4 regions of the Pseudoalteromonas sp. M8 genome follow, and region 3 is predicted to be linked to each of the others. Evidence: predicted binding sites of a transcription regulator. Region 3 holds the regulator's gene; each other region holds the start of a gene.

Region 1 (4,489 bases), 1.4 Mb from region 3:
AAGACAGCGCTTTGTGGTACCAAGCGGCGGCAGCGTAATACGGTAAACGGTTTGCCACTTCAACCGGACCTTCTCGTTTAATGCCGATTTCTGTAGGAGATACCAACACCACGCCATTGAGATAAAGCCACTGATTGTTTTGCATCGCGTGCGCAAGACCTGACACTCGAGTCGTGCCGTAGCTCTCACCAATCAGGTACTTAGGAGAAAGCATACGCTCATTGCGATGAATAAATGTATTGAGCCATTCGGCTAAGTACTTCACGTCCGCGTTGACGCCAAAAAACATCTTTGTTTGTTCGGCTTTACCCGGATATTTACCTTCAGCATTTTTGAGTACGCGAGAATAACCTGTGTTGACTGGGTTTACATAAACAATATCGGCAACATCTAGCACTGAATATGGGTTGTCTTTCAAGCCGTAAGGTTGCAGTGGATATCCTTCGTCATCAATTTTTAATACTCTTGGGCCAGTATAGGCAATGTGCATCCACACGGAAGCCGAGCCCGGACCACCGTTAAATGAGATCAGCAGCGGACGTTTGCTCATATCTTTGATTTTTGTGCGCTTGTAGTAGGTGTAATGCAACGTTGCAACTGCGTCGCCGTTTTCATTCCACACCGGCTGCGTGCCTGTTGTCGCGGTGTAGTTAATACGTTCACCTTTTATTTCGGCTCTATGCTCAGTTGTTATTTTATGATCTATCTCAATTGCGCGGTTGTGCTCCTCAGCTATGCTTGGTGCTGAGAGTAGGGCACAACTCATGAGCAATAGTGGTAGTAGTTTTTTCATTGCTTCCTCGGTATTGCATTAGGTATGTCTGCATTAAAGAAGTATTTCATCTGAAATTCAAAGCCGTTGAGACAAACTCAACAAAAAAAACGGCAGGTTTGAAAAATAGGCTGTTGTAACCTCGTTTATCGAAAAGTAACGAATTTGAGCCGATTTGGTTTTTTTTAGTGCAAGATTCGCGTATATTTAATACTTAATTATGTAGTAATAAAGTATTTAGCCTCGTTAAATTCTTGTTTCACTGCGCTTCTCGTTGTACTTAAGAGATCTCAATCCATGCAAAGAATTTTAATTGTTGAAGACAGTAAAGTCGTACAACAGGTATTGCGACACCTTGCTGCTCAGCATCTAGATGTCGAAATCGATTTTGCTTGGTCCCTCAAGGAAAGTAAGGACTTCTTAGCACAGCACCAATATACATTGGCGCTGGTAGATTTAACGCTGCCCGATGCGATGGACGCAGAGGTCGTGCAGCTCACGCTTAGCCACAAAATACCCACCGTGGTGTTGACCTCAAAAATAGATGAATATAGCCGCCAGCAAATGCTTGAAATGGGTGTGGTGGATTATGTGATTAAAGATAACCGCGATTCATACCTATACGCGGTCAAGTTAGCATCTAGACTATTGAGAAACCAAGGTTGCAAGGCGCTGATCGCCGATGATTCTGTGATCAGTCGCGCGGTAATGAAGCAGATGCTTGAAAAGCAATTATTTACAGTGCTTGAGGCGCAAGATGGCGAACAGGCATTGGAGATGTTGCTATCTGACCATGAAATTAAGCTACTGCTGACGGACTTTGCGATGCCGACGATGGATGGCTTTGAGTTGGTAAAATCCGTTCGTAATAGTCGTGGACGAGATGAGTTGGCGATTATTGGTCTGTCTGGCGCAGGAAGTCATGGTTTGTCAGCAAAGTTTATCAAATACGGCGCCAATGACTTTTTGGCAAAACCTTTTATGAGTGAAGAGTTTCATTGTCGTATCATGCAGACGATGGAACAGCTCAATTTGATCGCAGAAATCAAAGAATACGCGCATCGAGACTATTTAACAGGGCTTTATAACCGCCGCTATTTTTGTCAGCAAGCAGAGCGTTTAATCAAGAACAAACCGAGCCAGCATATATTGGCATTGTTAGACCTCGATCACTTTAAGTCTATTAATGATCAATATGGCCATGAAAGCGGTGATGATGTACTTAAACAAGTTGCTGATTTACTGCGTAGTGCATTTGGTCACTACATTGTCGCACGTATCGGTGGGGAAGAGTTTGCTTTGCTTATTCCAAGCTCAGATATGAAGATGGCAAAGCACATGCTAGAAGACTTTAGAGAGCGCCTTGCACAGCAAGCATTCAAAATTCCTGAGGGTAAGCATTATTGCACCATCAGTATTGGCCTCGCGGCTTGCCAATCAAAGAGTTTAAGCGAAGTAATGCGCAAGGCAGATAAGGCGCTCTACAAAGCGAAGGACAAACAACGAAATTGCGTTATCGCGCATTAGCTTTTCGTTATTTGGGTGTTTATGCACCAATTCAGTTCAGACTTAATATCAATGCACCTAGATGGTGCATTTTTTATGCGTGAAATTCCACCTCTCACTTTAATTCATTGTTAATTAAGGAATAAAAAATTTGGCATAAAGGTTGGATTACTGCATACAACAGGATCAACTGTCCTAAGGGGACTCAGCATGAAAATGATAAGTGCAATAATAAAACCATTTAAGCTTGATGAGGTACGTGAAGCGTTAGCCGATCTAGGGATTGAAGGTATGACGGTTGTTGACGTTAAAGGGTTTGGACGTCAGCGCGGTCATACCGAACTGTATCGCGGTGCAGAATATCAAGTCGATTTCATTCCAAAAATAAAAATAGAAATTGCGACATTAAGCGAAAACGCCGAGCGCGTTGTGGAAACGGTTACAAAGGCTGCGTTCACTGGAAAAATTGGTGACGGAAAAATCTTTGTTTACGACTTAGACCAAGTTGTTCGGATCCGTACCGGCGAACTTGATGAAGAAGCCATTTAAGGGGAGCCGAACAATGGAAAATACAATAATAGAACTAAAATTTTCATTAAATACCTTTTACTTTTTGATCTCTGGTGTCTTAGTTATGTGGATGGCTGCCGGATTCGCTATGCTTGAAGCGGGATTAGTACGCTCAAAAAATACCACTGAAATCCTTACCAAGAACGTCGCACTGTACGCCATTGCTTGTACTATGTATCTGCTTATTGGTTACAACATCATGTATGTCGATAATGCCGAAGGTGGGGTTTTACCAAGTCTCGGTGCGCTCATTGGCAGTGCAGCTGATGATGCCGACCATGCACTGCAATCCGACTTTTTCTTCCAAGTGGTATTTGTTGCAACGGCTATGTCAATTGTCTCTGGCGCTGTTGCCGAGCGTATGAAATTGTGGGCGTTTTTAGCATTTTGTGTGGTGTTAACTGGTTTTATCTACCCGTTAGAAGGCTATTGGACGTGGGGCGGTGGTTTCTTATCTGAGCTTGGCTTTGTTGACTTTGCCGGTTCAGCCATTGTGCATGGTGCCGGTGCTGCTGCGGCACTAGCGGGTGTTCTGTTACTTGGTGCGCGCAAAGGAAAATATGGCAAAAATGGTGAGATTTACCCAATTCCTGGTTCCAACATGCCACTGGCTACACTAGGCACCTTTATTTTGTGGATGGGATGGTTTGGCTTTAACGGTGGCTCTCAACTGTTCCTTGCCGACAAAGAAAATGCCATCGCGGTCAGCCAAATCATGCTAAATACCAATGCGGCGGCGGCGGCAGGTGCGGTTGCTGCACTGTTGGTGTGTAAATTAATGTGGGGCAAGGCGGATTTAACTATGGTACTTAATGGTGCGCTAGCAGGTCTGGTGACTATTACCGCTGAGCCTGCCTCTCCAACACCTGTATTAGCGCTTATTCTCGGTGCCATAGGCGGTGCATTGGTGGTGTTTAGTATCGTTGCACTAGATAAGGCAAAAATTGATGATCCTGTCGGTGCTATCTCTGTTCACGGTATATGTGGTGCGCTAGGTGTGATGATGGTGCCATTTTCAAACTCAGACGCTACTTTCCAAGGTCAGGCTGTGGGACTTATCACTATTTTAGGTTTTGTTTTCATTGCTTCTTATATTGTCTGGAGTGTATTGAAAGCGAGCATGGGGATCCGCGTTGGCGAAGAAGAAGAACTAAGCGGTATGGATCAACATGATTGCGGCGTAGATGCCTATCCCGAGTTCGTGACAGTTCGCGGACAATAATACCAATTTGGCTCTCAGTCAATATTGTAAAGTTCTCGTTGTCTAAACAAAGTGAGTCCAACAGGGCTCACTTTTCTTTATATATATTATTCTACTTTCAGCAGTTGTTAATTTAGGTTACCCTACCATCTTGCGATTCATTTTTTAGTTTTACTTGGGTCATGACGGATAAAAAGAAACGAAAACCTGCCAACAAATCAAACGTCAAAGCGAACACTTCGCGTAAAAACAATACCCAGCAAAACGGTTCTAAGATGCAAAGAGTTAAAAGCCGTGTACTGAGCACGTTGTGGTCTTTCTTTTGGAAAGGGACTATTGCGGCGATATTCCTTGTTGCAATCTATATCATCTACTTAGACGCCAAAATAAGCCGGCAGTTTGAGGGCAATAAGTGGGAACTTCCCGTTCAGGTTTATGCC
Region 2 (4,489 bases), 1.1 Mb from region 3:
CTTAACTGATATTGCTGAAATAGCATAGTAGTTTTAAAGAATTAACCTTAAGAACTTAGAGGTGAGAGTATGAGTTTCAATATAGCACTGACAGGTATTGCCGCCGCGCAAAAAGACTTGGACGTAACAGCAAATAACATTGCTAACGTGAACACGACGGGTTTTAAAGAATCTCGCGCAGAATTTGCTGATGTTTACGCGTCTTCGGTTTTTAGCTCTGGCAAAACGAAAAATGGTGATGGTGTACAAACTACTATGGTAGCGCAGCAGTTTCACCAAGGGTCATTAAAGTTCACGCAGAACTCGCTAGACTTGGCGATTGAGGGCGAAGGCTATTTTGCCATGTCAAATTCTCTTCAATCACAGGATTTTACGTATTCTCGAGCTGGTGCATTTAAATTAAATAAAGACAACTTTATCGTGAATGCAAAAGGTGACTACTTGCAAGGCTTCCCTGTTGATCCATCAACGGGTGATACAACGTCTTTGAGTCTAAGCACAACATCGCCAATTCAAATTCCAGATGCATCAGGGTCTCCTCGAGCAACATCGCAAATTTATACATCATTTAATCTAGATGCAACGGCGCAGCCACCTACGATTGCATTCGATCCTACGCAAAGTGCATCGTATAACTCAAGAACGGCAATTACGGTATATGACTCACTGGGTGAATCACATACACTGCAGCTATTCTTCAGAAAAACGGCGGATAATGAATGGTCAACTTACGCAACAATGGACGATAAACCTTTTAACCATAATGCGCAGCAAATTGATCCAGCAGCAACACCACCTGTTCCTTATACGCCAGTTAGTGTGTTCCGTTTCGATGCTAGCGGTATTCCATCACAGACGGCTGCCGATCCTTCAGCTACGCCGCTTGTTTTTAACAACAATACTGGCTCGACATTTAACCCCTTAAGTCTTGCTGGACCTCAAGATGCAGTTGACCCAACTATCGGTATGTCAAACTTGTTAGAAAACGGCGCAACCTTCCCGAATGATATTGTTGTTAACTGGCGTGATGAAGCAAACACGGCTCAGAAGTTACCGACACAATATTCATCAGGTCGATTTGAAGTGAAAGCTCTGGAACAAGACGGTGCAACCGTAGGTCGACTAGCTGGTATTGATATTGGTACTGATGGCAAAGTAGTAGCTTCATACACTAACGGTGACTCGACTTTCCTAGGGCAAGTCGCGCTCGTACGCTTCCCGAATTCTCAAGGCCTCCAAGCGATTGGTAATACTGAGTGGAAGAAAAGTCTATCTTCCGGTGAGCCCCTAGCAGGCGAGCCAAACACAGGTACGCTTGGTGGTATTAGTTCATCGGCGTTAGAGCAATCGAACGTCAACCTCACAAACGAGTTAGTTGACCTTATCAGTGCCCAGCGTAACTTCCAAGCGAACTCTCGAGCGCTTGAGGTTAACTCAACATTACAACAAAATATATTACAGATCCGATAATATATTATGCCCTCCAAAGGCTGCTACAAAGGCAGCCTTTTTTATGCCCGTCAAAAACATCTCATCACTTTGGCACTGTGTTTGCATTAACTAGATTAAGTTTGAATTTTATAGGTCATCGTCATGGATAAAATGGTGTATATCGCAATGTCAGGCGCTAAGCAGAGCTTACGCGGTGTGGCACTCAAAGCGAATAACCTTGCTAATGCCAACACGACTGGCTTCAAAGCAGATTTTGCTCAAGCGCGTTCAATGCAGGCATTCGGAGAAGGGTTACCCTCTCGGGTTTTTGCTATGCAAGAACGTCCAGGTACGAATATGACCGGTGGCGCAATCGTTGAAACTGGCCGTGAGCTAGATATTGCAGTAGATGATAAATCATGGATCAGTGTTGTTGATGCCTCGGGTGAAGAAGCTTACACCAAAGTCGGCACGCTCAATATTCGTAATGACGGTGCGTTGGTCACAGCTCATGGGCGTCAACTTATTGGCGAAGGTGGACCTATTGTCTTACCTATCCCCGTTGATAAAGTGGTGTTTAGTGACGATGGCTCTATTCAAGTGCGTCCACAAGGCGCTCCTGCTAACTTTCTTGAAGTGGTTGATCGGCTGAAAATTATTGAAGCAGATAATAATAAGCTGCAAAAAGGCAATGACGGCCTTTATAGACCAAAAGAAGATAAGCTAGAAGATGGGATCTGTGGCTTTTGTGAAATATCACCAACCGCAAAAGTGATGAGTGGCTTCTTAGAGATGTCCAACGTCAATCCCGTTCATGAGATGGTGGATATGATCAACCATCAAAGACAATTTGAAATGCAAATTAAGCTGATGAAAACAGCTGAAGAAATAGATGAGCGACACACTTCGCTCCTACGCATAGTTTAAGAGTGAGGTAGAGATCATGAATCCGGCATTGTGGATAAGTAAAACAGGCTTAGATGCTCAGCAAACTGATATTTCAGTTATTTCGAACAACTTGGCGAACGCCAGTACCGTCGGCTACAAAAAGAGTCGGGCGATATTCGAAGACTTATTATATCAAAACATCAATCAGCCAGGTGGCCGCAGCTCTCAAGATACAGAATTACCGTCTGGTTTGATGCTTGGTGCAGGTGCCAAAGTAGTCGCCAACCAAAAGAACTTTTCTCAAGGTAATATGTTAAGTACCGAAAACTCTTTGGATTGGATGATCCAAGGCCCGGGCTTTTTTGAGATTCAGATGCCAGATGGTACAACTGCGTATTCAAGAAACGGTCAGTTCACGACGGATGAAGAAGGTCGAATTGTTACCTCAGGTGCGGGTTTTCCTGTGTTACCTGAGATGAACGTACCCGACGATGCACAGTCAATTACTATTTCTCAAGATGGTGAAGTATCGGTGCGCGTTGCAGGACAAGCTGAAAACGTTGTTATCGGACAGTTGACGATCAGTGACTTTATTAATCCATCAGGTCTTGAACCGATTGGACAAAACTTGTACACAGAAACTGCGGTAAGTGGTGCACCAGTACAAGGTAATCCAAGCGTTGAAGGGCTAGGTAAGATTGTGCAAGGCGCACTTGAAACGTCAAACGTTAATGTGACCGAAGAGCTTGTAAATCTAATTGAGACACAACGCGTGTATGAGATGAACTCAAAAGTGATTTCAACGGTAGATCAGATGCTGAGCTACATTAATCAACAGCTGTAATTGGGTAGGGGGTATTATGCGTGCATTATATTTAGCCATCGTAACGGTCGCTGCATTATCTGGATGTAGTACAACACAAAATAAAAATGTGGTGCGTGACGATCCGTATTATGCGCCTATCTATCCCGAGGATAATCAAGCCCAAATGGTGGCAACAGGGTCATTATTTAATACGCAGTTCTCCAATGATCTTTATGCTGACAAAAAAGCGTTAAGAGTCGGCGATATTATTACCATCGTACTCAGAGAAACGACTCAGGCGACCAAAGCTGCAAATTCTGAGCTGGATAAATCCAGTGATTCGAGCTTAGACCCTGTGATTGGTCTTGGTGGCAATGCCATCAATATCGGAAAGGAAGCGATACAGTTTGGTGCTAAATCCAGTTCTTCTTTCTCTGGTGATTCGAAGTCTAATCAGTCAAATAGCTTATTCGGGAATATATCAGTCAATGTAACCCGAGTATTGCCTAACGGTAATTTAGTGATCCGCGGTGAAAAGTGGTTAACCCTCAATACTGGCGAGGAATTTATTCGCTTAGAAGGGTTGGTAAGACCTCAGGATGTGACCGCAGATAACACTGTTGAGTCTAATCGAGTGGCAAATGCCAGAATTCAATATTCAGGTAAAGGTGACCAACAAGAAGTGCAAAGTGCAGGTTGGTTAACGAGTTTCTTTATGAGCGCGCTGATGCCGTTTTAAGGTGCTGAAAATGAACAATATGCTTAAGAATATTTTGCTTATCGGTGCGGCCATTACGTTGGTTGGTTTTTCTTCTTTGGCTTCTGCTGAGCGAGTTAAAGACGTCAGTATGGTTGAAGGTGTTCGTTCAAACCAACTGGTTGGCTACGGCCTAGTTGTAGGCTTGCCTGGTACCGGTGAGCAAACCAGATTTACCGAGCAAAGCTTTAAAGCGATGTTGAATAGCTTTGGGATCACGATGCCCGCAAGCTTAAAGCCAAAAATTAAAAATGTTGCGGCTGTTGCGGTTCACGCAGACTTGCCACCTTTTGTTAAGCCCGGCCAAACCATTGACGTTACCGTTTCATCTATTGGTAGTGCTGGTAGTTTACGAGGCGGTACTTTACTTCAGACCTTTCTAAAAGGGGTCGATGGTAACGTATATGCAATTGCGCAAGGAAGTTTGATTGTTGGTGGTTTGGGTGCTGATGGTGCCGATGGGAGTCGAGTTGTGATCAATACGCCGACTGTTGGTCGGGTGGCAAACGGCGCGACAGTGGAGCGAGCGGTACCAAGTCCGTTTACTCAGGGTGATTACATTACCTTTAACTTGAATAGACCAGACTTTACTACTGCAAAACGCTTGG
Region 3 (4,489 bases):
TTAATGAGCGAGCTCAAAGCAACTGGTCTAGCAAAGAGTTATAAAGGTCGTCAGGTCGTCAAAAATGTTGGTTTAAGTGTTCAGGCTGGCAGTATTGTAGGCTTATTAGGACCAAATGGTGCAGGTAAAACCACTACGTTCTACATGATTGTAGGGTTAGTACCAAGCGACAAAGGCTATATTCAGATTGATGACGAAGATATCACTTTGTTACCGATGCACAGCCGTGCACGACTTGGTATTGGCTATCTACCGCAAGAGTCTTCAATCTTTAGAAAACTCACGGTCTATCAAAATTTGATGGCGATTTTAGAAACTCGAAAAGACTTATCTAAAGTTGAAAGAGAAGCTGAACTAAACGAGTTACTGGATGAGTTTAATATTCAACACATTCGCGACTCACAGGGCATGGCATTGTCGGGAGGCGAAAGAAGACGAGTCGAAATTGCTCGCGCTTTAGCCGCAAACCCTAAGTTTATCCTGTTAGATGAACCTTTTGCTGGTGTTGATCCTATTTCGGTGTTAGATATAAAGACAATCATAGAGCACCTAAAAAACCGTGGTATCGGTGTGCTTATCACCGATCATAACGTTAGAGAAACACTGGACGTATGTGAAAAGGCCTACATCGTTTCACATGGTGAGTTAATCGCTGCAGGCACGCCAGAACATGTTTTGGCAGATCAAACCGTAAGAGATGTCTACCTAGGCGAACAATTCAAGCTATAGTTAAGACGTAGTATTAATAACTGTTAAAAAGGATTGTTAGAGATACATGAGGCAATCATTACAGCTGCGCATGGGGCAGCAACTTACAATGACTCCGCAACTGCAACAAGCCATTCGCTTGCTGCAGCTTAGTACATTGGATCTGCAACAAGAAATACAAGAAGCATTAGACAGCAATCCATTGTTGGAAGTGGAAGAAGGTGATAATACTGACGGCGAAAACGCTGACCAACACAGCCAAGAAAAGAGCCGTGCTGACGACAATCAAGATTCAGCCGATGAAACGCAGGTTAGTGACTATGAGATAGACTCAGATACCGCCATGAGCAAAGACACTGTGAGCGATGACCTTGCCATGGATGTCACTTGGGACGAGTATATGAGTGCAGCGCCTGCTGCAAGCTCAGGTCCACTTCCCGATGACGATAATGTTTATCAAGGGGAAACCTCTGAATCTCTCCACGATTATCTCATGTGGCAACTCGAACTGACACCATTTAGTCCAACAGATAGAGCTATTGCGATTGCGATTATTGAAGCGGTCGACCTGTCAGGCATTCTAACACTGTCTTGCGAAGACATTTTAGAAAGCATTAATGACGAGAATAGCGAAGAGCCTATTGAGCTAGATGAAGTCGAAGCCGTACTCAAACGCATTCAGCTTTTTGACCCTGTCGGTATCGCAGCGCGTAGTTTACAAGAATGCTTATGCATTCAGCTCAACCAATTCGCCCCAGATACCCCATGGATTGCCGAAACAAAAATGATCCTGACAGAGCATATCGACTTGCTTGCCAGCCGTGACTATCGAACTTTGGCTAAGAAAACGCGCCTTAAAGAAGCCGATCTCAAAGAGGTCATGACGTTAATACATAGCCTTAACCCAAAGCCTGCGGCAAGCATTATTCATGAAGAGCCTGAATATGTGATCCCTGACGTATCGGTGAAAAAAGTAAAAGGTCGTTGGGTCGTAGAGCTAAATCCTGATGCTATGCCTAAAATAAGAGTAAATGACCATTACGCTGCGATGTCTAGAACGGCGAAATCCAGTACGGATAGTCAGTTTATTCGCTCACATTTACAAGAAGCAAAGTGGTTTATTAAAAGCTTAGAAAGCCGAAATGATACTTTATTAAAAGTTACCAATTGCATTGTGCAACAACAACAGGCATTCTTTGAACATGGCCCCGAAGCAATGCGCCCTATGGTGCTAAATGATGTTGCTGAAATGGTTGAGATGCATGAGTCCACAATTTCCCGTGTGACAACACAAAAATACATGCATACACCTCGGGGAATATTTGAGCTGAAGTATTTCTTCTCTAGCCATGTAAGTACGGAAAATGGAGGTGAGTGCTCTTCTACAGCAATTAGAGCACTTATCAAAAAGCTGATAGCTGCAGAGAATACCGCGAAGCCATTGAGTGACAGCAAAATTGCAGATATCTTAGCTGAGCAAGGAATTAAGGTAGCGAGACGTACGATTGCAAAATATCGTGAATCCCTAGCCATTCCACCGTCAAATCAGCGTAAAAGCTTGATATAAGACGTAAAACCCAAGAAGGAAAAATGCTTATGCAACTAAATCTAACTGGTCGCCATGTAGAAATTACTGACTCATTAAGAGACTATGTCACCAACAAGTTTGCGAAGCTAGAAAGGCACTTTGATCATATCAATAATGTGCATGTGATCCTTGATGTCGAGAAACTAGTACAAAAAGCAGAAGCAACATTACACGTAAACGGCGGCGAGCTATTTGCATCAACAGAGCATCAAGATATGTATGCCGCAATTGATGGCCTTATCGACAAGCTAGATCGTCAAGTTATTAAACACAAAGAGAAGCTCACTCGACACTAAGATGAAATTAAGTGAATTAGTGAACAAGGACTGCAGTAAAGCTGCGGTCCTTTTTAATAGCAAAAAACGTATTTTAGAATACATCAGCGAACTGGCTCATAGCCAAATTCCAAATACCAGTCAGCATGCTATCTTGGACGCCTTAATGGCGCGAGAGAAATTAGGCAGCACAGGGATCGGTAAAGGCATTGCCATTCCCCATGGTCGACTTGAAGGTTTGGATAAAATCCTTGCAATGGTGCTTGTCAGCGAGCAAGGGATCCAGTTTGAAGCCATAGATAAGCAGCCTGTCGATATTTTTGTCGCGTTCATCGTACCTGAAGGTGATAATCAACAACACCTGAAGACCTTAGCGGCGATTGCTGATACACTCAAAGACAAGTCTTTTTGCAAAATGCTTAGGCAAGCAAAAAGTGATGATGAGTTATATGCAGTGATCCAAGGTGAACTTGATGAGTGATGAAGAAAAAGGACTCGAGCTTATCATTATCAGTGGCCGCTCAGGCTCTGGTAAATCTGTAGCGCTTCGAGTATTGGAAGACTTAGGCTACTATTGTGTGGATAACATTCCAGTCAATTTGCTACCGTCTTTAGTCCGCAGTGTTTCGGACAATTATAATAAAATTGCAGTCAGTATTGATGTTAGAAACTTACCTAAAGAACAGGACGAGTTTAATGACATTCTTGAATACTTACCAGGCTTTGCCAAACCTACCCTGTTTTATTTAGACAGTGACGATCAAACCCTGATAAAGCGCTTCTCAGAAACACGACGTTTGCACCCTCTTTCACTGCATAATCTTCCATTAGATGTTGCGATAAAGAAAGAACGGGAATTGTTAGACGTGCTGATCACTCGCGCCGATTTTCTCATTGATACTACAGGCCTGAGCGTTCATCAACTTGCAGAAGATATCCGCGAAAAAATCTTAGGTAAAAAAGACAAACAACTCATTATTACCTTTGAATCTTTCGGCTTTAAACACGGCATCCCAAAACAAGCGGATTACGTTTTTGATGCGCGCTTTTTACCCAACCCACATTGGGAGCCTGAGCTTAAGCCGCTAACTGGCTTAGATCAGCCAGTCAAAGACTATTTGTCGAGTCACAGCATCGTGCAAAAGTTTACTTGGCAGATCCAAACCTTCGTACAAACTTGGTTACCACACTTAGAGCGTAACAATCGCAGTTATCTAACGATCGCAATAGGATGTACAGGTGGGCAACATCGCTCGGTATACTTAGCGCAAACCATTGGTGAACGTTTTGCTAAAACCCATCCCAACGTCAAAATTCGTCACCGAGAGCAAGAGGGTTAAATGTTAGAAGATACGTTTTTAATCCAAAACAAACTCGGCCTGCACGCTCGAGCAGCGACGGTTCTTGCGCAATTAGCAACCCAATTTGATGCCGAAGTGACCTTATATCAAGGAGACAAAAGTGCTGCTGCTGACAGCGTACTAGCGCTGTTGTTACTTGAAAGCAGCCAAGGGAAAGAAGTCCGAGTGGTTTGTGAAGGTCCTGATGCTCAGTATGCACTAGACGCCATTGGCGGACTGATAGAAAATAAGTTTAATGAATCCGAGTAATCGTCAGTAAAACAATAAGGCCTGATTCATTTACTCCCTGCTAATCTCCCCCTCCTCCGTAACCAAAGTGGTCTAATAAGTCTCTCATAATTAAGCGTAAACCTTGGTAGTTCCTAATAAACTGAGTTACACTGTAATACCAATTTAGGTTTCTTTCGTGCAGTAAAGCGAGTTGCCGGAAAATCCTACTTTATCGTTGCGTACACCTTTAACGTGTATTAACGATAGCAACCCACCAGCAGAAACAACACGAATAAAATTCAAATTAAGAAATTGATTTCTGCGATAAAATAAATGAATAGGGTTAA
Region 4 (4,489 bases), 1.3 Mb from region 3:
TGAAGTCACCGTAACTATTGAGGGTGAAAGCACGTTTATCACTAACTTGCTAAAAGAAGCCGGTTTAGTGGCAAGTACTTCAGAGGCGATGCGCATGATCAAGCAAGGCGCGGTTAAGCTAAATGGCGAAGATAAAGTAACAGACACAAAATTAGAAGTTGCGAAAGGTTCTTGTGAAATCTACCAAGTAGGTAAGCGTAAGTTTGCGAAAGTTACGGTAAACTAAACAAGCTAATCTACTTGTTATAGCCGAAGAGGTCAGTGTTTTACTGGCCTTTTTTGTGGTTGTTACAACATTAAGCTAGCAAAATTTATAATCACAAGCAGTAAGGCGGAAGTAGCAATAAATAGCCAGCGCATTTGATTAAGTAGCCCGAGTAAATGCTGAATATGCTCAGCTGAGGGTTGCGCTTTTGCACCTACCCGCATCACATCATAACGTTCACCAAAATAAAAGCGCGGCCCTGCGAGCTGTGTATGTAAATTTGCGGCAAAGAAGCTCAGTGCCCATCCGGTATTCGTTTGGCTAAAGTGACGGCCGTAGTATTTAATGTAGTGCCAAGTTTGCTTTGGTCTAAGTAGCAATGAAAAGCAGGTAATTAATAATCGAATTGGTACAAACTCAACGAGCCAAATCACGCGGGAAAGGCTTGTCATAAAACGGGCTGAGGGGAGCATTACTTGCCGCCAAGCATGGTCGCATAGCAGTAACAGTTTATAAAATAGCGCGAGATAGGGGCCTGCCATTAGATACAGTAAAGCAATGACAAAAAAATGGCGCAGGGTATTTAATGCGGTGCTATCTATGGTGGCTTTACAAATACCAAGCTCTGTTAGCTTCTCTACATCTCTTGCTACCATTCCTTGCAACACGGCTCTTGCGGTTACTTTTTGCTTTGACTTTATCAGCGCGGAAATACGCTTAGCACGGCTTTCATGGCTAATATCTAAGCATAAAAACAACACCAGCCCACCGAGCCAATTAGGATAAAAAGCAAAGCTAATAATCGCATAAGTTAATACGGTGATGGTTAATATAGGGAGGAGGAATCCCAGTGTGCCTGATAACAGTTGATAACTAGAAGCCGCTTTGGGGCGATAAACTTTTTCGGCAATCGCTTTAAATATAAGGCTAAGAATAAGATTAGGGTGATAAAGTGTTGATAACCTTACCCCTAGGCTGGCAAAAATCGCCAGTAAGAAAATGATCAGGCCCTCATGGGCCTGAAGCAAGCTGTCGAGCACTAAAGCGTAACCTTATCCAGCTTATTAAGTAGTGCCATCACCATTTTAGAAGAGTTAACAGAAGCGACTTCTAGATACTCTTCGAATGATTGCGGTGATTCTTTGCCGGCGATATCAGATAGCGAGCGGATCACGACAAATGGCGTGTTTAAAGAATGACAAGCCTGCGCAATTGCCGCACCTTCCATTTCTACTGCTAACATCGTAGGGAAGTCTGCACGCGCCTTGTCGATGCGTACTGGGTCGCACATAAATGAGTCACCCGTACAGATCAAACCAACCATAGTTTGAATGCCTTCAAGCGCATGTACGCTTTGCTCTGCAGCTTCAACTAATTTTGTGTGCGAAGTAAACGCAGCAGGCATTTGCGGAACTTGACCAATTTCATAGCCAAACGCAGTAACATCTACGTCGTGATGACGTACTTCATTTGAAATCACCACATCGCCGACGTTTAGTGATGGTTCAAAGCCACCTGCAGAACCCGTGTTGATCACGCAATCTGGCGCAAAGTTGTCGATAAGCAAAGTTGTCGCAACCGTCGCTGCCACTTTACCAATGCCAGACTGTACAAGCGTTACGTCAAGACCAGCCAGTTTGCCGGTATAAAAAGTAAAGCCACCTTTGGTCAATGTTTGCGGGTTTTCCATGGTGTTACGCAAAATAGTAACTTCTTGCTCCATTGCGCCGATAATGCCTACTTTCATCAAAAGATTCCTAATTTGTGGTGGGGAAAGCCCCAATGTCAAAATTGCTTTTATTATACGAAAGGGGTTTTGATAGGTAAAACAAAAAACGGGCTGACGCCCGTTTTGCTAGATTTCTGCCAACTGAGTTGACTGTGCTTTTGCCTGTGAAGGAGACAGTACCGCAGGTTTGTAGGTGCGGTTTCTGGTTTTCTTTGGCATCTCCACTTTTTGGCCAAGCTTGAATAGGATTGCCGCACGGACCTCAGCGCTTTGGTAGCCACTTTTGATTTTCATACGAATGTGTGGAATACCCGCAGATTCCAGAGCGCCACTTACAAACCAATCTTTTTGTGCTTTATGGCCGTTTTTATTGGCGTTATTGACCAAGTCAACAGCGGCAACAATTTTCAGTGTCTCTTTGTCTACCAAGACATAATCCAACTGCTTATTTTTAGCTTTAGTTACCGCAGCACGACGTGCTTTTGGAGAGATACCCGGCTTGCACTCAATCACATCAATGAGCTTAATGCGGCTAACGATTTTATATCTATCGCCAACGGCACGTTCTAATAAATGTAGAAACGATGCTTCAACGGTGGTAAAAACAGATTCTTTACGATTAAATGGATAAGGATTGCCACCCACATCGGTGTACTTAGAAGCGACAATGGAAGCAACGACCACTAGAGCCAAAATAGCAAGTAACGCAAATTCCATACAAAACTCCAAATCAAAAAAATGACATCTGTGGTTTTATAAGCAATAGCTGTGCCATAAAATTACTTTACGGCAAGTCATAAGAATTTGTGTGGTTGGCTATGGAGGTGGACTATTTGTCGTATAGGAACGTATCTGACAGTGTTAATCGCCGTGATGTATTTCAGACCTGCGTCGACTAATTAATAGTTTACTATCAATAGGAATAAACTCACTAGCGGCACGGATCAGTGAGGCGGCGGTAAGCTGCGGCACGCCGTAAACTTCGACTCGGGTATGGTATTTATCTCTGAGTTTATTCGCGAGTAAATCAAAATCACCATCGCCAGTTACTAGAATAATTACATCGGATCCTGACGCGCATTCCATGGCATCAATGGTAATGCCAACATCCCAATCACATTTTGCGGAGCCATCGGCACGTTGAATATAAGGCTTTAACTTCACCTCAAAGCCAATCGCTCGCAGGATATTTTGGAACTGCTTTTGTTTGTCGTCACCCCGTTCGCTAGAATAGGCAATGGCTTGATATACCTCGCGATTAGCCGTTGCTTTACGCCAAAATGCGTTATAGTCAAAGCCTGTTTGGTAGGCTTGCTTGGTGGTGTAATAAACATTTTGAGCGTCAACTAAAATGGTGACTTTTTCCATAATGGACTCTTAGCAATAAATTTGCTTTATGATAGCAAGATTAGCGTTTGTTTAGCCATTTACTCATCGCGGCATCATAGGCTTTTTTAATGGCACCGCCATCGCAAGGGCGAGGCGGAGTACGCCAGTTATTACTTAATCCCTCTGGTGTAGGAATACTCGGATCGAGTCTAACCTCAGTATAGCACAAGCCATTTTCACGGTAGACTTTATAATGTGGTGTGGACGCGAGTAGCTCTCTTGGCTTGCTCGCAGCACTGGTTTGATGCGCTTTAGGTACGGTGATCTGCTGCGGCTTTTTTTGGTTTTGGCTGAGTACAACGTCACTGGGAGTGCGCTCTAAAAGTTGCTGACGAAATTGAGAGATTGCTTTGCGATGGTCTAACTTTTTAGGTTGCGTGACGACTGCTGCTTTGGCTATGTGCTTGGTTGTACTTTCAACCGTAGGCTTTTTTGGTTCCGTTTGCGCAGTTTTTAGTACTTCAACCGTATCGTCCTTCAGCGTCGGTTTTAACTCCTTTACTGGCTTATCTTCAGTTATCGCTGGTGTCTCAATATGCTCCACCTTGGGCTTGGCAGGCTCAATAACCAAATAGGTTTTCATTGCCTTAATTTCTAAAGGCTTTGAGGGGATATAAATACTTTGCTGCAAATACCAGCCGAGCAGTAGATGCAGCACAATAGAGCCAATAATGGTGAAACTAATTAGGTTGTTTTGGAGCGGCCGCATTATTCTTATTAATCCTTGAGTTATGCAGAGTTAGAGCTTAATCAACGTGTAAATGTTCCCTCAATAGACGAATTATTCTGTGATTAGTTGCGCCGATATGTGTTTCAGTAAAGTTAATTCACGCAAAATGGACATCCCTTTGTTATTTGCATCAGCAAGTTTAGCTTCATTGTGGGCTATGGCTTGATTTATGTTAATCCACAAAGGTTTCATACCATTAGCAAGTTCGTAATTCTCCATTGTTGGCAGATCAAATTTGCCACAGATCTCACAAACGTAGCAATAAGAAATAATATGTACATTATCATGATCTGGTTTATACCAAGGACGATACTCTTCATAGCGACCAAAAGGAGTGAGACCTGTAATGGATACTGCACCAGTTTCTTCTTTTAGCTCGCGCTCTAATGCTGCTTCTAAGCTTTCCCCCTCGTTAACGCCACCACCTGGTAAGGTG

The links. The regulator sigma-54, encoded in region 3, starts transcription at its own class of promoters, with help from an activator protein. The targets are predictions, from matches to a motif close to GTTGGCACGNNNNTNGNNT.
Region 1: the regulator sigma-54 is predicted to act here: its motif matches at 2,429-2,447, upstream of GSF13_RS19980 (P-II family nitrogen regulator).
Region 2: the regulator sigma-54 is predicted to act here: its motif matches at 1,539-1,557, upstream of GSF13_RS11615 (flagellar basal body rod protein FlgF).
Region 4: the regulator sigma-54 is predicted to act here: its motif matches at 2,692-2,710, upstream of GSF13_RS20695 (DUF2726 domain-containing protein).

Annotation. Positions count from the first base shown of each region.
Region 1 is NZ_CP047240.1:3,358,980-3,363,468, reverse strand. It holds gene GSF13_RS19990 (carboxypeptidase) at 1-793, opposite strand, end outside; gene GSF13_RS19985 (diguanylate cyclase) at 1,070-2,299, shown strand; gene GSF13_RS19980 (P-II family nitrogen regulator) at 2,489-2,827, shown strand; gene GSF13_RS19975 (ammonium transporter) at 2,841-4,070, shown strand; gene mrcB (penicillin-binding protein 1B) at 4,232-4,489, shown strand, end outside.
Region 2 is NZ_CP047240.1:1,550,626-1,555,114, forward strand. It holds partial or broken gene GSF13_RS11605 (flagellar hook assembly protein FlgD) at 1-28, shown strand, start outside; gene flgE (flagellar hook protein FlgE) at 70-1,470, shown strand; gene GSF13_RS11615 (flagellar basal body rod protein FlgF) at 1,594-2,358, shown strand; gene flgG (flagellar basal-body rod protein FlgG) at 2,375-3,163, shown strand; gene flgH (flagellar basal body L-ring protein FlgH) at 3,180-3,863, shown strand; gene GSF13_RS11630 (flagellar basal body P-ring protein FlgI) at 3,973-4,489, shown strand, end outside.
Region 3 is NZ_CP047240.1:417,411-421,899, reverse strand. It holds gene lptA (lipopolysaccharide transport periplasmic protein LptA) at 1-4, shown strand, start outside; gene lptB (LPS export ABC transporter ATP-binding protein) at 4-729, shown strand; gene GSF13_RS06990 (RNA polymerase factor sigma-54) at 776-2,275, shown strand; gene hpf (ribosome hibernation promoting factor) at 2,305-2,592, shown strand; gene ptsN (PTS IIA-like nitrogen regulatory protein PtsN) at 2,594-3,052, shown strand; gene rapZ (RNase adapter RapZ) at 3,045-3,911, shown strand; gene GSF13_RS06970 (HPr family phosphocarrier protein) at 3,912-4,181, shown strand.
Region 4 is NZ_CP047240.1:3,531,765-3,536,253, reverse strand. It holds gene tyrS (tyrosine--tRNA ligase) at 1-226, shown strand, start outside; gene GSF13_RS20705 (cobalamin biosynthesis protein) at 289-1,245, opposite strand; gene mtnN (5'-methylthioadenosine/S-adenosylhomocysteine nucleosidase) at 1,245-1,952, opposite strand; gene GSF13_RS20695 (DUF2726 domain-containing protein) at 2,061-2,651, opposite strand; gene GSF13_RS20690 (NYN domain-containing protein) at 2,796-3,302, opposite strand; gene GSF13_RS20685 (hypothetical protein) at 3,343-4,032, opposite strand; gene GSF13_RS20680 (NUDIX domain-containing protein) at 4,105-4,489, opposite strand, start outside.